DNA from 3 places in the Halomonas sp. N3-2A genome. Region 1 is predicted to be linked to each of the others. Evidence: predicted binding sites of a transcription regulator. Region 1 holds the regulator's gene; each other region holds the start of a gene.
What was found. The regulator FliA, encoded in region 1, starts transcription of late flagellar genes. The targets are predictions, from matches to a motif close to CTAAAGTTNNNNNNNNNNCNGCCGATA.
Positions count from the first base shown of each region.

Region 2: CEK60_RS21415 (FliC/FljB family flagellin) is a predicted target of FliA. The motif match lies at 2,391-2,417, and genes of this name have one in related genera.
Region 3: CEK60_RS10380 (MbtH family protein) is a predicted target of FliA. The motif match lies at 1,518-1,544, and genes of this name have one in related genera.

Region 1 is NZ_CP022286.1:3,701,918-3,706,107, forward strand. It holds gene CEK60_RS17290 (sensor domain-containing diguanylate cyclase) at 1-264, opposite strand, end outside; gene CEK60_RS17295 (OmpA/MotB family protein) at 288-959, opposite strand; gene CEK60_RS17300 (motility protein A) at 964-1,779, opposite strand; gene CEK60_RS17305 (RNA polymerase sigma factor FliA) at 1,819-2,520, opposite strand; gene CEK60_RS17310 (flagellar protein FlhE) at 2,547-2,987, opposite strand; gene CEK60_RS17315 (hypothetical protein) at 3,055-3,633, opposite strand; gene flhF (flagellar biosynthesis protein FlhF) at 3,630-4,190, opposite strand, start outside.
Region 2 is NZ_CP022286.1:4,637,466-4,641,655, reverse strand. It holds gene CEK60_RS21420 (FkbM family methyltransferase) at 1-944, opposite strand, end outside; gene CEK60_RS21415 (FliC/FljB family flagellin) at 1,130-2,317, opposite strand; gene fliD (flagellar filament capping protein FliD) at 2,579-3,970, opposite strand.
Region 3 is NZ_CP022286.1:2,212,718-2,216,907, forward strand. It holds gene CEK60_RS10370 (4'-phosphopantetheinyl transferase family protein) at 1-501, opposite strand, end outside; gene CEK60_RS10375 (thioesterase II family protein) at 479-1,219, opposite strand; gene CEK60_RS10380 (MbtH family protein) at 1,209-1,454, opposite strand; gene CEK60_RS10385 (FecR/PupR family sigma factor regulator) at 1,682-1,888, opposite strand; gene CEK60_RS10390 (RNA polymerase factor sigma-70) at 2,020-2,547, opposite strand; gene CEK60_RS10395 (inositol monophosphatase family protein) at 2,784-3,581, shown strand; gene ykgO (type B 50S ribosomal protein L36) at 3,997-4,137, opposite strand; gene CEK60_RS10405 (type B 50S ribosomal protein L31) at 4,150-4,190, opposite strand, start outside.

The DNA of each region.
Region 1 (4,190 bases):
AGCATGTAACTGGAAACGGTTTGATCGAGCGGGACACTTAAAGGTGAGAGGCCCCGGCAAACGCTGCTGACCTTGGAGCTCATAGCGTACGCGCTGGCTTAAGCGCTTGCCTAGAACGCTGGAGAGCGTTGCGAGACGCCCTTCAGGAAGGCTTACTCTCAGCAATTCAACAAAGTTGCTACTAAATGCCTGTATGCGCCGACAGTCAGCATCGAGCACCAGTAATGCACCGAACGACTGTAGTAGCGAGTGATGCTTCGACACAGAGATGGCCTCAAGAAATCTCTTTACCCCTCAGTCTGCTGCCTTAGCAACAGTTCAACGCGCCGGTTGGCGGATCTACCTTCCGGTGTTGCGTTACTTTCCATGGGTTGGGTATCGGCGTAACCGACTGCCCGCATACGTGAAATAGCAACTCCCTGGCGCTCAAGATACTGGACCACCGCAATGGCGCGCCCTACCGAGAGATCCCAATTTGAGGGGAAGCGAGAGGTAGCAATGGGAACATTATCCGTATGCCCTTCTACTGAAATTTGCCCCTCAAAGGATGCTAACACTGCCAGAAGGCTTTCTAACACATCTTGCCCCTGGGGCGTTAGTACGGCATCACCGCTAGGGAAAAGCAAGCTGTCGTCGATGCGCAGCGTAACACCTTCTTCACCTTGAGAGACACTAACCCCGGGGATATTAAGCTCAGTCATTCGCGGCTTGAGCCCGCTTTGCCGAGGATGGATACCGGTTGCTAAGCTGGCCAACGGAAGCGAGGTGATAGCACTTACAGAATGCATTCTATCGCGGTCAAAGGCTTCCCCTCCCCCCGGCGGCGTCAACGCAAGCAGTAAGACAAACAGCGTGATTAACAGCGTTAATACGTCTAAATAGCTCGTTAGCCACCCTTCATCGCCCTCCCCCGGCACAGTGGGCAATTCCAACGCGTGCCGTGAATCACGATCTAGCATGGCGCTACCCTTTTGCCGCAGAACTAACCGTTGGCCGCGGTTTTACAGCGGCATCGCGGATCTCGTCATGATAGTTAGCAACGAAGGAATTGAGCGTTTCTTCAATAAAAGAAGGCAGCCGCCGTTTGGTAATTAACGAAATGCCTTCCAGCACCATGTTCATGGTGATAAGGCGTTCTTCCGTGCGCCGCTCCAGCTTGACGGCAATCGGTTTGAACACCAAGTTGGCGAGCAGAATACCGTAGAACGTTGTCAGCAGAGCCACAGCCATGCGCGGGCCAATAACGTCAAGATCGCCTGCATCCATCACTTCCAGCATATTGACCAAGCCCACCAAAGTACCGATCATGCCAAACGCGGGCGCGTAGGTGGCCATGGTACGAAATATCTGCGCCTCAGCATGCTCCCGTGCTTTTAATCGTGCGATGCGCCAGCGCAGCATATCGAAAATTTCGTCCTCTTTCGTGTTAGCAATCACCAGTTGAATCCCGGTGCGCAAAAAGGGGTTACGAGTGTGCTCTAGCTCCTTCTCAACCGCCCTGACATCGCCTTTAAACCACAAGCGCGCCATGGAAACCAGTTCGTTGATATCATCACGCACATAGGTATTTTCACGCCGAAACACCAATCCCACCAGGCGCACCACGCGTAGCACTTCTTTCAGCGGATAACTAATGAAGGTAGCCGCCAAGGTGCCCGTTACCACAATGGCTAGCCCCGGCAAGTTAATAAAGCTTTCTGGCGACTCTGCAGTAAAAAACAGCACGCTTACCAGCAACAGCATGCTGGCAAAAATACCGATCAGCGTAGATGGGTTCATCAACGGCTCCTCGCCGGTTAGTCGTGATTAATAGTGGCGTTAGGTGGTGTCATATAAGCGAGCGCGAAGCCTGCTAATCGCTTGGCTGTGAAGCTGGGAGACTCGGGATTCGGTCACACCCAGCACCGCCCCGACTTCTTTAAGGTTCAGCTCTTCTTGGTAATACAACGCCATCAGTAGCTTTTCACGCTCAGGTAAGGCGTCAATCGCGTCAATTAACGACTGGCGTTGCTGTTTATCTAACAACTGATCGAAGGGCAGGTTAGTGGCTTCCTCCGTTGCGGACTCGGCCCCTTCGGCCACCAGTTCTTCGAAGGGCAGCAACTGGCCACTGTTCGTATCATTGAGCAATTGCTGATACTCACTAAGCGGCATATCCAGGTCACGCGCGATCTCACCCTCTTCCGGCGGGCGCCCTAACTGCTGTTCAAGGCGACGCACCGCATCATCCACGGCTCTGGCAGAGCGGCGTACACTACGCGGCAACCAGTCACGTGTGCGCAGCTCATCCATCATGGCACCGCGAATACGCTGACTTGCAAACGTGGCGAACGTTGCTCCCTGGGTCGCATCAAAACGCCCTAGCGCTTCTAATAAGCCCACCATGCCAGCTTGAATAAGATCATCCAACTCAATACTTGCGGGTAGTCTTACCTGCAGCGTTAAGGCCTGACGTCTTACCAGTGGCATGTATTGGGTTAACAGCTCGCTCTGTTTAATCCTGCCTTGTGCTGTATACATCCTCGTGCCTCACGGCTGAACTCTGTTCACTGGTAATTCACAATCACTTGCAGTTCCTGCACCCGTACCGGGCGCTGGCCCGGCGTCAACGCAAAACGAAAGTGCAGCGGCCCACTGACCTGTTTTCCGGCTAACGCAGTGGTTGAACCTCGCATAGCAGTTAAAGGAACACACTGCTCAGGGTGGCATAGCCACGCATTAACCGGCGCATTAACCGGCATTTGAAAACGCCAATGAATACGCTCTATCGCAGCATGCTCTACCTGCGCCCCTGCTGGCGGCTGAATGGGCTGGCTGCTGACAGCTCGGTCACTCATCGCGACCAGTACGCTGGGCACCTCACTACTCCAACTGCCCGTCGCGGCATAAGCACTCATGGTGATGACGCTTAGCGCCACCATCAACACCCTTTTGAGCAGCCTGTCAGCTTTGCAGGTATCGACCTTGAAGTCAGCGAGCATCGACATTGTTATTCCTTATCGGGGCGCTTGATAGCCGCTGTTAAAGCACGGCTACATAGCGTCAGGCTAGCTGTCATCGCGCCAGCAGTAAAAGCTCTATATCCAAGTAATAGCTGGCTGCTTCGCGCAGGTTATCGAGTAGACCTCGGCGCGGCAAATCTGGCTCGTGCAGCGCTAACAGCTGCCTAGGGCCACCGTTTTCCTGCATTTGCCGCAACGAGCGGTACATCTGGGCGAAAGCATCGGCATCGCTATTAATCCATAGTGCCCAACGCGGAAAGCGCGCTTTCAGTTGGCTAAGATTAGCGGCATCCGCATTGACGATGTGAATATCCCAATCATCCGGGTCGCCAGCCCAACGTCGCCCCAGCACTGACCATTGGGCTAGGCGCCCTTTTACTCTTGCCACCTGCTGATCGCCACCGTTAGGCATACCGATCACGATAAGCGGCTTCTGCGGCACCGAGGGCGATGCGCTGGTTTGCGCTTGGGCAGCAGTTGGCGGCACCGTTAAAGAATCGGTCATAGCGGTCAGTGGTTCAGCTGCAAGTTCGTCTCCCGTGGGATCACTCTCAACTGACTCTGCTTGGCGCTGCTGGCGCTGTAAATCTGCCCACTTGCGCAGGCCCGCTGCCTGATCCGGGGCGCTCATGCCAGCCCCTCACGGCTAACGCTGCTGAGTTGGCGAATGGCGTCACGGGCCATAAACGCGTGAACAAGCGCATCTAGCATCGCTGTGTCGCGCCGCTTACGCGTGGTGCCCAACAACCTTAACAAATCGGAGCGCAGTGCTATCGCAGCGTCATCATTGGCGATATCTAAGTGTCCCGCTGCAGCAGCGACACCGCTGGCCATCAATAAGCGAACCTCCGAGCTTACTTCGCCATCATCCGCATCTTTCAACTGCTGCCAAGCGCGCTTGGTTAGGCTAGACACCCCTTCGCTTTGCAACTGGATAACTAGAAGCGAACGCACATCCGCACCTAATCGGGCAGGCGTTAACCAGTAGCGACGCGCGATGCGTTTGCCATTTTCTGGATCGCGAACTTCACCAACCCATGCCAACAGCGGAGTACCAGCGGCGTCCTCGACAGCAATATGGGTGTGCCATAGCTGCACCGTTTGACCACGAAAACGTAGATCAGTGTGATGTGTGAGCGGGCTATCTGTGAACAGCTGACGCTGGGCATAACGCTTGCCCTGACAGTA
Region 2 (4,190 bases), 940 kb from region 1:
GTAGCTACTGATTTCAGCCTTTCGGTAATACCATCAGAAGCATGGTTCGTACTATAAAAATAAAACTCCATCTGGTCTTTTGGAACACATTCTAATGCCGAAGTAATCATTCTTCCAACAGGATGCCCACGAAAACCATCTGAAATCAATCCAACTCTAAGGCGTTTTTTAGAATTATTGTGACTAGCATAAGAAAGCGTGGTAACACTTGATAAAAATTTACTTTCCCACTGCTTACATAGCGCTGTAATCTCCTCACCTGTCTTATCAGGGTGGTAGTGATATGTAGTAATGATATTGGAAAAAGGGCCCGGCGCATGGGGATTAACTCGATGCGCTTTACCGTAACTTTCAAGTCCTTTATCAAGATCTCCAATAGCATTATAAACATTACCCAGATTATTCCAGGACAAATAATTATTGGGTGCTAATTTTGCAGCTTTTTCAAGCGCATCTCTTGCTCGACCATACTCAAACTTCTGCATCAAAATATTGCCCAATGTGTTAAGCATATCCACATCGTCGGGCATTAACTCGCAGGCTATTTCGGCATGCTGTAGCGCTTCATCAAAACGTGCCTGGGTATAATAGATGTAGCCCATATAGTGTTGTGCTTTAGCATAATTAGGGCGTAACTCGATAGCCGCTTGTAAATACGCCAACCCGCGATCAGGGTCGCCCAATTGATGCGTCATTCGCCCCTGTAGCGCTAGCACTTCGGCATCATTTGGTTGTAAAGAAACTGCGCTATTTAATGCCTCAAGCGCTTCTTGTAGATGCCCTGCTTCTGAGAGTTCTGCACTGAGCTGCTTCCACGCAGAAATATTTTTTGGCTGACGCTCCGTTAGCGCTCTGGCTTTCTTCAATGCTTGCGTTGTTCCTCTCGTATCCAAAGTGCGCTGGCGAGCATTATTTGATGAGCGATAGGGCTTTTTATTCGACATGGTAGAGAACATCCTGAAGGCGGTTAAGCTATACATGACATCATATCTGATGCCCCTTCCCTCCAAAGGTACGAAAAGCGCTGAATATACTTGTTAACTGAGTTCATTCCAGCCGCAAAACAAGACAGGCCTCCATAAAGGAGGCCTGTAGGTAATCCGCAAGTACGGATAAGTAGTACGATGGCTTAGCCCAGCAGTGAAAGTACGTTCTGCGGAATCTGGTTAGCCTGTGCTAGTACAGAGGTACCCGCCTGCTGCAGAATCTGTGCACGGGTCATGTTAGCTACTTCTGTTGCATAGTCAGCATCTTCGATACGTGACCGAGCAGCAGAAAGGTTGGTTTCGTTAGTCTGCAAGTTGGTAATCGCAGAATCAAAGCGGTTCTGAACGGCACCCAAGCCCGAGCGCAGCTCATCGACCTGTTTAAGAGCCGCATCAAGCTTTTCCATCGGGTTAGTGGACGCAGAACTTAGCAGGTCTTTTGCACCCAAGTCTGTGCCAGTAACAGTATAGGCAGCAGTGGTATTACCAGTAGCGACAGCGGCTTCTGAGGGATCAAGTGCCACTTGGAAGGTTACCGCAGTGCCGGAAGTCGCTTCGATGCCCTGTAAACCAAGTGCTTTTGCTTCAGCGTTATTTTGAGCAGTAATGGTAACGTCAACGTACCAATTACCATTATCATCAACTTGAGCAGTTGCAGCACTGTCTACACCGGCGGCACTAACACCTAAGTTTGTAGCCAAATCGGCAGAGAAGTCGTTAACAGTATTGGTGGTTACACCAGTACCCTGACCGTAGGCAGCTTCATAATCTGCAGCGACAGCTGCGCCAAGATTCTCACCCGGGCCGTTTACATTGAAGCTGGTTAAATTTAGTGTGTCAGAAGTGATTTTTTCCAGGACAACGTCGATAGACTCACCGTCGTTGGCACCTACTTGAATAGACAGGCTCTGATCTTCGGACAATACTTTAACGCCGTTAAAGTCAGTCTGTTCTGAAATACGGTCAATCTCGGTAAGACGCTGATTGATTTCGTCCTGGATGGATTGCAAATCATCCTGGCTGTTGGTGCCGTTTTGTGCCTGTACGGTCAACTCACGAACACGCTGCAAGTTATCATTAACCTGGTTCAGGGCGCCTTCAGCAGTCTGTGCAACGGAGATACCATCGTTAGCGTTACGCTGTGCTTGAGACAAACCGGTGATCTGACTGGTCATACGGTTGGCGATGGCTTGGCCAGCTGCGTCGTCTTTAGCGCTGTTGATACGCAGACCAGAGCTCAGACGCTCCATAGACGTGGTCAGGGCATTTTGTGATTTGGACAGGTTGGACTGGCCAATCATGGAGGTAATGTTGGTATTGATCACTGACATGGTGTGATTCTCCTTGCATGAACACTGGCCGGAAGGCCTGCTATTCGGCCACTTTGTGCGCCGTTATTAGAATTAACGGCACGGCGGGGGGAATCTTTAGGGTGATTAGTAAAAAAAGATGTAATGTTTGGTAACTGTAGGGTGAGAGGCTTACTTTTACTAGAGCAACAAATGGGCGGCTTGCGCCGCCCATTGCGGGTGCCTCGCTTCGCTCGTTACACCGCACTACTTATCTGTGGCTACTCAACCGAAGCGTTAAGGTTATTTCTTGCGGCCTAACTGATTATCCAGGGCATCAAACTGCTGGGTGAGGTAGGAACTCATGCTATTCATCTGGGCAATCATCGCATCCAGTTGGCCGAACTGGGTGCGGTAGCGAGAGATGGTGCCTTCAATGGTTTTTTCCATACGCTCGAAACGATCGTCCAAGCTTTTAACACGATTTTCCGCGCCACTAATCGCCAGTTTGACCACCCCGTTATTGCCCAGCATCTGTTCGATAGTGGTGTTTAGCCTACCCGCCATGCCGTCGCCCTCGTTTTCACCGGCAAAAAAGTCATTGAGGGCCTGGGGGTTATTGGCGACCAAGTCATCTAACGTCTCTTCATCGACCTTGAGCTTGCCATCTCGTTGCAGAGTGATGCCTAGCTGGTTAAGGGTCGACAACTCACCGCCTTCTACCCCGCCGGTTAATACACTGCGCAGCCGGGATTCGATGGTACGCACGGTGTTGTCGCCCACTAGCTCGCCAGCGGTTTCGCTATCACCGGTAAAGCGAGTGAGTTTGCCAATGGTGCCTTTTAAGTCATTAAACGCTTTTACAAAGCCATTAATCGCTTCGCGCTGCTTTAGCGTATCGCGCTCAATATTAATGGTGCTGGAAGCTGTTTCGCCGTCCACGATATCAAGCTCAGTAAGATTTAGCGTTACGCCTTGAATCGCGCCTTCAATACTGTTTTCCGCACTACTAATCGCAATGCCATTAACTGTAAGCGCAGCATTTTCCCCTGGGCGCTTTGTTGCCGCACCTTCAGCAAAGGGGCCAGGCACTACGGTGCCACCGGCACCAACAAAACTAAAGTTTTCAATAGAGGCGTCTGCACCGGTCGTTTTAGAACTAAGTTCCAGCCGATAGCCGGTGCCATCGTTGATAATCGTGGCGTTAACACCAGCTTCTTTATCAGCGTTAATGGCATCACGAATATCCGCAAGGCTACTGCCTTCTACGATGTTGATCTCGACGCTCTCGCCATCGCCAAAGGTCAGTTGCAGCGCGGTCGCCCCTTGTAGATCTAGGGCGGCGTCCCGCTCTCCCACGCGGTTTGAGGCCAGCGTGCCAGAGGTGGCCAATTGGCTGACCTCTACCCGGTAGCTGCCCGGCAGCGCATCTGCGGCGGCAGTCGCTTTAATGGCATCGCCACGCACATTGGCGGAAAGGCTTTGGTAGAGCTTGGGGTCGTTGATTTTGGCGACCGCATCTTGAAACGAGTTCAGCGACGTTTGAAGTTGACCGAAAGCAGAAATTTTCGCCTGCTGCTGTTTCTTTTGAAGCGTAATTGGCGCGAGCTTGCCCCGCTCAGCCGCTTGAAGCTGATCAAGCAAACCACTGAGATCAAGGTTAGAACCAACGCCAAGAGAGGTTATCGTCGCCATGCGGGGGTATTCCTCAGTGCAAAAGGCTAAACCATAAGACCCAGGCACGCATGCGCACGCCCGTTTATTTAACAGCACTGCTATCGGCAGAAAAGCGTACAACTTTAGCGCCTTTTCGCGCTTTCGCCGCTTTACATACTTTTTTACTAGAAATGGGAATTTTCTAATGAAAACGCCTGCAGGAAGCAGGCGTTAGCGTAGGCGTTCAACAACCACCCAA
Region 3 (4,190 bases), 1.5 Mb from region 1:
AATGCCCAGCCCCAAGGCTTTGAGCACCGCCTCTTTAACCACCCAGCGCTCCATAAAGGGCAGTGAGTGGTCGAACCGCTCACTCGGCGATAGCACCAGTCCTTGCAGCGGCGCCAGTTCGGCCTCAGGTCGGCAGCGCTCAATATCGACCCCCACCGCGCCGCCGGGAGCAAGCGCGATCAGGGCGACATGGCCAGAGTGGGAGACATTGAAGATAGGCCCATCAGCGTTTTCCAACGCTGGTTTGCCGTAAGCGTTCTGAGTGAACAGCAACTTTTCTGGCGCTATACCGGTGTGCGCTGATAGCAGTCGCCGAAGAGCCGCGCGAGTCGCCACGGCGCGTACGACATCGGCGTGACAGCGATGCCGCTGGGCGCGCTGCCACTCGGCTCGACTCAGCAACCGATCATCTTCGTCAGCCACCGGGGCGTTCAGATCGAGCGATAAGCGCCAGACTTCAAGCCCCTCAGGAGCCCCTTCAGCTAACTGCAGGCGCTGCATAAAGCACCTCCTCTAGCCGTAGGGTCAGCGCCTGCTTGATGGCTGCCAACACCTGCCTTTCCTGCTGGCGAATAAAGAAGTGTCCTCCCTCGAACCAGTTCAACGAGAACGCACCGCCTGCTTCGCGCTGCCACGCTTCCAAGCGCACCTTCTCGATCTCATCATCGAAGCCCGCCAAAGCCTTTACCGGGTAGTCGAATGGCGTCCCGCTGCGATGACGAAAACTACGGCAGAGACGATAGTCCGCCGCTAACACATCGAGAGTGAGGCGCAACAGCTCCGGGCTTTCGAATACCTCCTCTGGCGTGCCGCCCTGTTGGCGAAGATCCGCAATTAGGGCCTTATCGTTATCAAGACCCGCCAAGCGATCTGAATCACGCATTGAGGGCGCTGCACTCCCCGAGGCGAATAGCTTTCGTGGCTGAGGGCGCCCCACATCGCGCAAGCGTGCCGCCATGCCATAGGCCAGCAGCGCCCCCATGCTGTGACCGAACAAGGCAAAGTCGCCGCGCATTCGCGTTGCTTGCTCTTCACACAGCCGCACCACCTGGGTCTCGAAGTCATCGATAAGCGGCTCGCCCAGGCGCTCGCCACGTCCAGGTAGTTCAACAGGATGCACCTCGATCCAGGCGGGCAACTGACGCTTCCAGCGCAGATACATAGTGGCACTGGCACCAGCACAGGGCAGACAGAGCAGCTTTAAGCGCTTAACCTGCATTCACCTGCTCCGCCTCGCTATTAGCTTGTTCATCCATCCACTGACGCAGCGACAGCGGGCGCATATCGGTCCAAGTCTTTTCGACGTAATCGAGGCAGGTTGGCTTATCGCCAAGTACACCCGTATCTGTCCAGCCCGCAGGAATCGCCTTCCACTCGGGCCACAGGGAATACTGCTCTTCGTGGTTGACTAATACGCGGAAGACACCATCTTCACGATCAAAACAGCTTGTCATGGAACTAACCTCACCGTTGTCTAAGAAATGAGAAAATAAACACAATTGCTTCTCATTACATAATGACGAGTGAGGTATATAGAAATTTAATGCTGGGGAGAAAGAAAGTAGGAAAAATACGCGTGAGGGCAAACGGCTCTAGTGCTTAAAAACATGAAAGCCGTTAAACCATCAAGGAAGAAAACCAGGGGGGAACAAAAAAAGAATGGGCAAAAAGCGATGATTTGTCAGTTGCGCTCATCACTGCGGGGGATCATCCCCGTTAGCAGCCATAGCTGTTCGGCTTCATGAAATACCCTGCGATGCTGAGAAGAAGCCGCTAGCCACGCATGGAACGCCTCGCGATCAGCATCACTCAACGACTCTTCATGCTCGCGCATCAGCCAATCTAGCGCCACTTGCCAAACGGCATCATCGCCGCTGTCGTTATCCATCGTTACAGTCAAACCTCGCTACTGTTGCCTACCATCGACCAACTGACTCGGTAAGCGCCTAGGGTTTCAACGCTATCGTTGTTCGTTGACAGTGTAACAAAGCGACCACAAAGAAGGGACGGAACGTAGGCTTACCGATCTGGCAACGTCTGACCTTGAAGCGACTGGCGGCAATGAGTCAGTGCATCGCGAATCATAAAGTTAACTAACGTGGTGGAAATACCTAATAAGTGGGCCACTTCCCGCTGCGTATGGCTCCCCGACCGGTAGAGCTCAAAAGCGCGCCGCGTACGCTCAGGTAGCTCGTCCAACGCGTCCACCACCTGAGCCAAGGCCTGACGATCAATCGCGATCACCTCTGGAGAGTGTGACGCATAAGAGGCAGCCTCCCCCTCCTCTTCTTTGGCAAACAGCGTTGACTCAAATGCCGAACGGCGGCAACGGTCAATGGCGAGGTTGCGCACCACACGTGACACGTAGGAGATGGGCTGCTTCACCTCAAAAAGCGTGGTTGCTTCTGAAATTTTTAGATAAGCATCCTGCACAACATCATCGGCTTGATCAGCATTTCCCAAGACTCTTGCGGCGACACAGCAGAGCCGGGGCCGCTGATTAACGAAGATATCTTCTAACTCAGCGCTCCAGGTCTGGGTATCCACTGATTGGCCTCCTGCCTTAACTAACACCACAAAATAAATAACAATAATTATTATTTGCGTTAACGAGCAGTAAAGTCAATCAGAGAGGCCTAATCCTCTTTTCATAACGATATGCTTGTACTAAACAACTGATCTACCAAACCAAAAACGTCTACTGTCATCGCCACGTCATGGATGGTTAGTTACCTTTACCAAATGATTTGATAACAGCCATACAAGCCCCCAGGAGAAACGACATGCTTGAGAGCGAAAACAGCTTGCTGGAAACAGTTAAGCAAGCAGCCTATGAGGCTGGCGCGCTGTTGCGTGAGGGGTATTCGCAAAAGGGGCGAATTGCATTTGAGCAAAAGGGAACATCTGACTTCGTTAGCTACTACGATACGGCAGCCGAAAGTATCATTATCGACTGCATCAGCAGCGCTTTTCCCGATATCGCTTTCCTTGGCGAAGAAAGTGGCCTGACGCCCACCGATAGCGACTATACCGTGATCATTGACCCCCTTGATGGCACCAGCAATTTTCTACATGGCGTGCCTCACTTCTCGGTGTCTATTGCGGTCACCAAAGGCGATGCGCTGATCATCGGTGTTGTCTATCAACCACTGCTTGATGAAATGCTCTGGGCAGGCCAAGGCACAGGCGCCTTTCTCAATGATCGCCCATTAACAACACCAGCCCCTCGCCCGCTGACCGAGATGCTGGTGAGCACTTGCCTGCCTTACCATGCCAAAGGCGACTGCACGACAGCGCTAAATCAACTTGCTGCCCTAATGCCCCAGGTGGCGGGTATCCGCAGCCCTGGTTCAGCGGCACTTGAGATCGCTTATCTCAGCCTAGGTCGGTTTGATGCTTTTTGGTCGCAAGGCGCCGCGCTCGACTTCTGGGATATCGCTGCCGGTATTGTGATAGCTCGGGAAGCTGGATACACCGTCACGGATATCTCTGGTGAGGAAAATCCTGTTCAATGGAACAGCCTAATTGCTGCGCACCCCGAACAGCATAGCCAACTGCTAACATGTTTAAGCTCTTGCTAACAAAAGATCCGCTCCACCCCTAATGCAAGTCAGTTAAGCCGACCGGCATTATCTGATGGGCTGGTTTTTTTGTTTAATAAGTGCCTGACGATGACTCCACCCCAGCCCTCCGAGCCGCCCTCGTCACTCCTGCAGGCCCTACCACTTTGTCATTCCCGCAGGCCCTTAGCGGGAATCCATGTTGACCTGGGGTTTGCGCTGCTGCAGGTCAAGGTCAAGGTGGATTCCCGATAACCCCACTCGGGAATGACGGTGCGGTGACTCAGGAATGACGGCGCTGTGGCCGCTTTGCTATATGGAGCTAGGGGATAATGCTAGTCAGCCTTAACTGACTGATATTACGCACCATCCCTGAGTTCAAACGCCGTATTGAGCGTTGATAAAAATAAGCCGCTGGACCTGGGGTATGCCCTGCTTATTTTTTATGCTTTCCTCCCTGGCGCGCTTTGAAGCGCGGATTCGTTTTACAAATGACATACAGCCGTCCGCGACGTTTAACCACTTGGCAATCAGGATGGCGGTTTTTGGCGGACTTGAGCGAGCTAAGTACTTGCACTCTATATATCCTCTACTTAGCGCCAGAAGAGCGGCGCGAAACCAAACCGAAGC